Funiculus sociatus GB2-C1: one gene and its partner. The protein of the gene in region 1 interacts with the protein of each later gene in a pairwise test. Links are inferred from orthologs where the notes say so. Each region holds a gene or a part of one and is shown on either strand. Other genes may lie near its edges. The genes, in order: sfsA and NDI42_RS13585.

Region 1 (3,223 bases):
GGAGAAAATCCTCCAGCTTCAACGATGATAGAAGTAAAATCCCTCGTTGAGCCGGCAATGTTAATTGAGGTAGAGGCTGATGCAGTTTGTATGGAGTGAAAGCGATTCACTATTCCTATTTCTGCTTTTACAAACGCCACAATAATTTAATTGCGGTGATTGTTACTATACCGAATCCTAGCTCCTGCCCACTGGAGTTTTTCTCGTAACGTTTGGTAATAGGAATAGTTTTCGCGCAAAATAATAAACTTAGCCAGACAATTTGCCATGCGGATGTCTACCCGCTGTCCGGGCCAAATTGCAGTTGCCATCACCCCATCCATCCATAGTTTAGTGTTTAATTCGTAGTCAGCTAAAGGCCAGACGCTCACCACAGAACCGGAGGGGATGACAATTGGGCGACTGGAGAGACTCAAAGGGCAGATTGGGGTGACGGTAATAGCTTCCATGCCAGAATGGACGATGGGGCCGTTTGCAGAGATGGTGTAGCAGGTGGAACCAGTGGGCGTTGCGACAATCAGCCCATCCCCTTGATATTGATCGACCACCTCGCCGTCAATTTCCATTTCTAATATCGAGGTAATCATGCGGTCGGCGGAGGCGGGTTTGATGCACATTTCATTCAGTGCGAGGAAGCGATCGCTCACCGGTTCCATATTCGTGCGATCGCCCTCAAATAACGCCGCCTGCAACATCATCCGGCGTTCGATAGCATAGCGATCTTCCTCTAACCTGTCCCAAACCCTCTCAGTGTCTTGAAATTCCTCAAATGGCTGAGTTAAAAATCCCAGATGTCCCCCGACATTCACCGCTAAAATAGGGATTCTCTCTGGAGATAGATGCCGAACTGCTGCCAATGCTGTCCCGTCACCACCCAGCACCAGCGCCAGATCGATGCGGTGCATTGCGGAAGCCAAAAAAACCGGATAGGGATTATCCTTCGCCCCACTTGGCCCCATTAAAACATGGCAATTGCGTTTTTCCAGTTGCCTAGCGCATTTTTCTGCCCAACTGCGGCTTAGGGGATCTCCCGCTTTGTGAGCAATAATAACGTTTTTCAGCTCCACTGATTATTTACCCTAAACCTATAGAGCGCGATCGCGCTTGCTTATTTTTGCGTTTGGGCGATCGCCTCCCTATCTTAAGCTAGGGTACTCCTCCTCGTAATGTTCTTTTAGCGACAATTAGACAGGGCTGGGCATTGATGGGATAAAATCAGCTAACCCCAAGTAGCGAATTCCCTCTGGGTTAATTTCAAAACGGCAAGGTAACACCTCCAAGCCCAAGGAAACAGCATCGCGCAACAACTCCCCATACAAAGGATCGGCAATGTCTCCGGGCGCAAACTGGTTACAGTCGCCACGATTAATAAAATAAAGCATCACCGCCCGCGCTTGGGGAATTAGCGCCGTTAGTTCTCGCAGGTGCTTTTGTCCCCTCGTCGTGACCGTATCGGGAAATAGCACCAGTTTACCTTGCGCCCAAGTTGTACTTTTGACTTCCAGATAAATCGGTCTGTCAGACTCATCGCCAGTCAGCAAAAAATCTACCCGGCTTTTCTCTTTCCCGTAAGGTACTTCAAAGCGAATTAGACTGTATTTACCTAATGGAAACAGGAACTTCTCCAACGCCAACTTAATCACCCGATTTGGCAAAGCTGTATTCACTCCTACCCAGGCTGGTTCAGTATCGCAAACCTGAATCATTTCCCAGGTATAAGGCAACTTGCGGTTAGGATTATCACTGAAGGACACCTGCACCGGACTCCCAGGCGTAGAAACCGCCGTCATTGGGCCAGTATTAGGACAGTGGGCGGTGATTACTTCCCCAGTCGCCAGCTCAATATCGGCAAAAAACCGCTTATAACGTTTGAGTAGGACACCCGGATACAGAGTTGGATATTGGTAAAGCCAATCCATAGTAGTTTTTTAATGCAGAGTAACGCAAAGGTAATCTTAGGCGATCGCAGAGTCAGACAAACCTTTGCTACCTAAACCGTTAACCTTTGCATTCTTTGCGTTTAAATAAAATGAGTCTCTTGAGGTATCTTTAAGCATTTGTGACTGAAAAGCAAAAAACCGCTCGTTCCCTAGCTGGAATTGCTGGGATTGTGGCAATTGCCACACTGATTAGTAAAGTTTTTGGGTTAGTGCGCCAGCAAGCGATCGCAGCTGCTTTTGGTGTGGGTGTCACCGCCGATGCCTACAACTACGCCTATGTCATCCCTGGCTTTTTGTTGATCTTACTGGGCGGCATCAATGGCCCTTTTCATAGTGCCATTGTCAGCGTCTTAGCCAAGCGCGACAAATCGGAAGCCGCACCTTTGGTGGAAACCATTACAACACTGGTGGGAGGGATACTCTTCATCGTCACCATCGTTTTAATTGTATTTGCCGGAGTCTTCATTAACCTGGTCGCACCGGGTTTAAGCGAGACAGCCTACGGGATACAAGTGAAAGCGATCGCCATCGATCAATTACAGATAATGGCTCCGATGGCAATCCTTGCTGGACTCATCGGCATTGGCTTTGGCACCCTCAACGCCGCTGATATGTACTGGTTGCCCTCCGTTAGTCCCTTATTCTCCAGCATTACAGTCATTGGCGGACTCGGCATCTTAGCGCTGCAACTCGGCGACCAAATCAACGCCCCCCAATACGCCAAGCTAGGAGGATTAGTTTTAGCTGGGGGAACCCTTGCTGGTGCGATCTTACAGTGGTTAATCCAGCTGTCGGCACAATGGCGGGCTGGCTTGGGCACATTACGCCTGCGCTTTGACTGGCACCAGCCTGGAGTTAAGGATGTCCTCAAGGTGATGGGGCCAGCAACCCTTTCCTCTGGAATGCTGCAAATTAACCTCTACACCGATTTATTTTTCGCTTCTTATATTCCCCAAGCAGCAGCAGCCATGACCTATGCAGGGCTTTTAGTGCAAACGCCGCTGGGAATTATTTCCAATGTAATTTTAGTGCCGCTACTGCCCATATTTTCGCGGCTGGCTGCCCCGGAAAATTGGACTGAACTCAAGGCGCGAATTCGTCAGGGAATACTCCTCACTGCCGTTACCATGCTGCCTTTGAGTGCCTTAATGGTAACTCTGGCAGTGCCAATTGTGCGCGTGGTTTATGAGCGTTATGCTTTCGACCAAAGGGCATCCCAGCTAGTTTCCTCAGTGCTAATTGCTTACAGCATTGGGATGTTTGTCTACTTGGCGCGTGACGTG
Region 2 (3,150 bases), on another replicon or contig:
ACCGTGCGCCAACACAGCGCAAGCTTCAGCGACATCGGTTGGCAGGTTGAGGCTGCGGGCGATATTGTTATAGGTGCCTATGGGGATAATGCCGAGCGGAATTGGTGCGTGGATTAAGCCTTTGGCAACTTCGCTTACAGTTCCATCGCCACCACCGACAACAACCATGTCGTAGCCTTCTTCTACTGCTCGTTGTGCAATCAAGGAAGGTGACTCTGAAGCAGTAGTAAATGCGAGGTCAGCTCGAATATCTTGGGCTTCCATCCCCGCGATGATTTCGGGCAGCTTCATCGGGTTGGGCTGAGTATCGCCCGAAATCGGGTTCATGATCAGGCGAGCGCGCTTCATGTAAAGGTTGTTGCAGAGTGGGGAACTATTAGACTCGTAGAGCTGCTAGTTTTAGGTTCACCTTAGCACACACAACTAGCGGTTTTGGGTAGAATACCAAAGTTGCTAGACTAAAGCGCGATTGACTTAAGAAAGCCAAACTTTCAATAAGATTGATTTTGCACAATTATTTTGTACTGTGGCAGTGGCCACAATTCACCCTGTAGTAAAATTAAACTTTTATATCTCTGCAATTATCAACATCTAAAGGTGCCGTCAGGCAAGATGTAAGTAAAGGCATACAGAGATTTTTGACTAGACTTTGGCTTGCACGGCGGTACTCGATTCAATACTATGACTGCTTCCCAGATTGCTTCTTCATCCATAATTGACGACATTGCTCGACTCACCCGCGAAGCCGCACGTCAGCTGGCGGTTCTCTCAACTGATGCTAAAAATCAAGCAATCGTGGCGATCGCGATCGCGCTTGAAGCCGCAACATCTGAAATTTTGGCGGCTAACGCGGCTGATTGCAAGGCGGCGGAGGCGGAGGGAATTCCTAAACCGCTTTATGCTCGGTTAAAGTTGGATGAGACAAAATTGCAGGGCGCGATCGCGGGTGTGCGAGATGTGGGACGCTTGAGCGATCCTGTCGGCGCAGTCCAAATTCATCGGGAACTAGATACAGGTTTAATTCTCAAGCGCATAACTTGTCCTCTAGGTGTTCTAGGAGTGATTTTTGAAGCACGTCCGGATGCGGTAATGCAAATTTCTACTCTGGCGATTAAATCCGGCAATGGTGTCATTCTCAAAGGCGGACAGGAAGCAGTGCGTTCTTGCGAAGCTTTAGTAAAAGCAATTCGTCAAGGATTAACCCAAACTGGTATTAATCCAGATGTTGTGCAGTTGCTAACTACCAGAGAAGAAACGCTGGAATTGCTGAAGTTAGATCAGTATGTGGATTTAATTATTCCTAGAGGTTCTAACTCATTTGTCCGATTTGTGCAGAATAACACTCGGATTCCGGTCTTGGGTCATGCAGAAGGAATTTGTCATGTATATGTGGATGAAGCTGCTGATATTGAGAAAGCTGTAGCCATTACCGTAGATGCCAAAACCCACTATCCAGCCGCTTGCAATGCTTTAGAAACTCTGCTGGTGCATAACGCGATCGCTTCCGAATTTTTGCCGAAAGTTGCTAAATCTTTGCAAGAAAAAAATGTGGAATTGCGGGGAGATGAGAAAACCTGCCAAATTCTAGACATTGCAGCTGCTACAGAAGCAGACTGGGTGACAGAATACAGCGATTTAATTCTCTCTATTAAAGTTGTGCATTCCCTGGAGGACGCGATTAACCACATCAATACTTATGGCTCAAAGCATACAGATGCTATTGTGACCGAAAGTTCCGAAGCTGCTGCAACATTTCTTGCTCAAGTTGATGCTGCTGGTGTCTTCCACAACTGTTCCACTCGCTTTTCTGATGGCTTCCGCTACGGATTTGGCGCAGAAGTGGGAATTAGCACTCAAAAAATGCCGCCTCGTGGGCCAGTGGGTTTAGAAGGATTGGTGACATACAAATATCAAATTGTAGGTGATGGGCATATTGCCGCCTCCTACAGCGGTGCAGATGCCAAACCTTTTATCCATCGCGATTTGTAATCTCTCGTTCCCAAGCGGAGCCTGGGAATGCCAATCAGCCGACTTTCTACTAAGAAATTCGTATAGCCCTACGTTATAAGCTTGCGATTAAACTAGGACAATTTCGGAACCAGAGGGAGAGCCTTTACGAGTGTATTCCCTGGTTCTAGCCGGGGAGCGAAAGAATGGCTAAGGGCTAATAATTAATGATTAATGACGAATTAAACTGGTTTGCAATGGCTTTACAATTGCGGGGGTCAGTGGCTCCCATCATTTTTCCTCGTGTTTTGTTGTGCGGAGGATTTGGCTTTTTAATCTCTCTATTCTATTATTGGGGGTTACCAGTATCAGAGAATAGTTTGGCTAGCTTAGTTACTAATGTTGTCTACAACTTGGTATTAGGTTTATTATTAGTTTTTCGGACAAACACGGCTTACGATAGGTTCTGGGAAGGTAGGAAATCATGGGGTATTTTAGTTGTGAATGTCCGCAACTTAGCGCGTCAGATTCGGGTAGCGATCGCTACTACAGAACTGATAGATAAAGACAACAAAGATTCAACGCTGCGCCTATTGGGTGCTTTTGCGATCGCTACTAAATTACAGTTGCGCCAAGAACCGATAAGCGAGTTGGAAGATATAATTACCCCATCCCAATCGCTCAAGCTCAAAAGTGTGAAAAATCCCCCATTAGAAGTTGCTCTTTGGATTGGCGATTACCTACAACAGCAGTATAACCGAAATTTATTAAGTAGCAATCAGTTGATTGCTATGAACGAATTGCTAGATAAAATGGTAGAAGCTTTAACTGGCTGCGAACGCATTGTAAAAACGCCAATTCCTTTAGCTTATTCTATCTACCTCAAGCGATTATTGCTAATATATTGCTTTTTGTTACCTTTTCAATTAGTTGCAAAATCGGGATGGTGGACAGGTATAATCGTTATTTTACTAAGCTTTGTTTTGTTTGGAATCGAACAAATCGGCAATGAGATAGAGAATCCTTTCGGACATGATACTAATGATTTGCCATTAGATGAGATTTGTAGCTCAATGATTCAGAATATTGAGGATTTAATTATAGATAAACCTCAGGAGGCAGAAGTCTTAAGTGCAAATGTATCTGTACAGGATATAGCATAAATTTTGGCTTCTGAAAAATTAAACTCAAAATTGCAATGGA

Evidence for each region.
Region 2: the proteins of sfsA (region 1) and NDI42_RS13585 interact in binary tests that used the Escherichia coli proteins (3 or more experiments, as listed by UniProt). The link is inferred for Funiculus sociatus GB2-C1 from one-to-one orthologs.

What each region holds. Positions count from the first base shown.
Region 1 is NZ_JAMPKJ010000035.1:51,213-54,435, forward strand. The notes cover bases 53-2,948. They hold sfsA (DNA/RNA nuclease SfsA), read right to left. Parts: upstream 1,920-2,948; coding sequence 1,185-1,919; downstream 53-1,184. Other genes in these bases: NDI42_RS16950 (RidA family protein), read left to right, coding at 53-99; NDI42_RS16955 (NAD(+) kinase), read right to left, coding at 147-1,067; murJ (murein biosynthesis integral membrane protein MurJ), read left to right, coding at 2,060-2,948. Also shown: more of NDI42_RS16950, read left to right, coding at 1-52; more of murJ, read left to right, coding at 2,949-3,223. UniProt on the Escherichia coli protein: Binds to DNA non-specifically. Could be a regulatory factor involved in maltose metabolism.
Region 2 is NZ_JAMPKJ010000025.1:2,898-6,047, forward strand. Bases 13-2,835 are described here. They hold NDI42_RS13585 (glutamate-5-semialdehyde dehydrogenase), read left to right. Parts: upstream 13-681; coding sequence 682-1,989; downstream 1,990-2,835. Other genes in these bases: NDI42_RS13580 (diacylglycerol/lipid kinase family protein), read right to left, coding at 13-327; NDI42_RS13590 (bestrophin family protein), read left to right, coding at 2,175-2,835. Outside these bases: more of NDI42_RS13580, read right to left, coding at 1-12; more of NDI42_RS13590, read left to right, coding at 2,836-3,110; folB (dihydroneopterin aldolase), read left to right, coding at 3,146-3,150. UniProt on the Escherichia coli protein: Catalyzes the NADPH-dependent reduction of L-glutamate 5-phosphate into L-glutamate 5-semialdehyde and phosphate. The product spontaneously undergoes cyclization to form 1-pyrroline-5-carboxylate.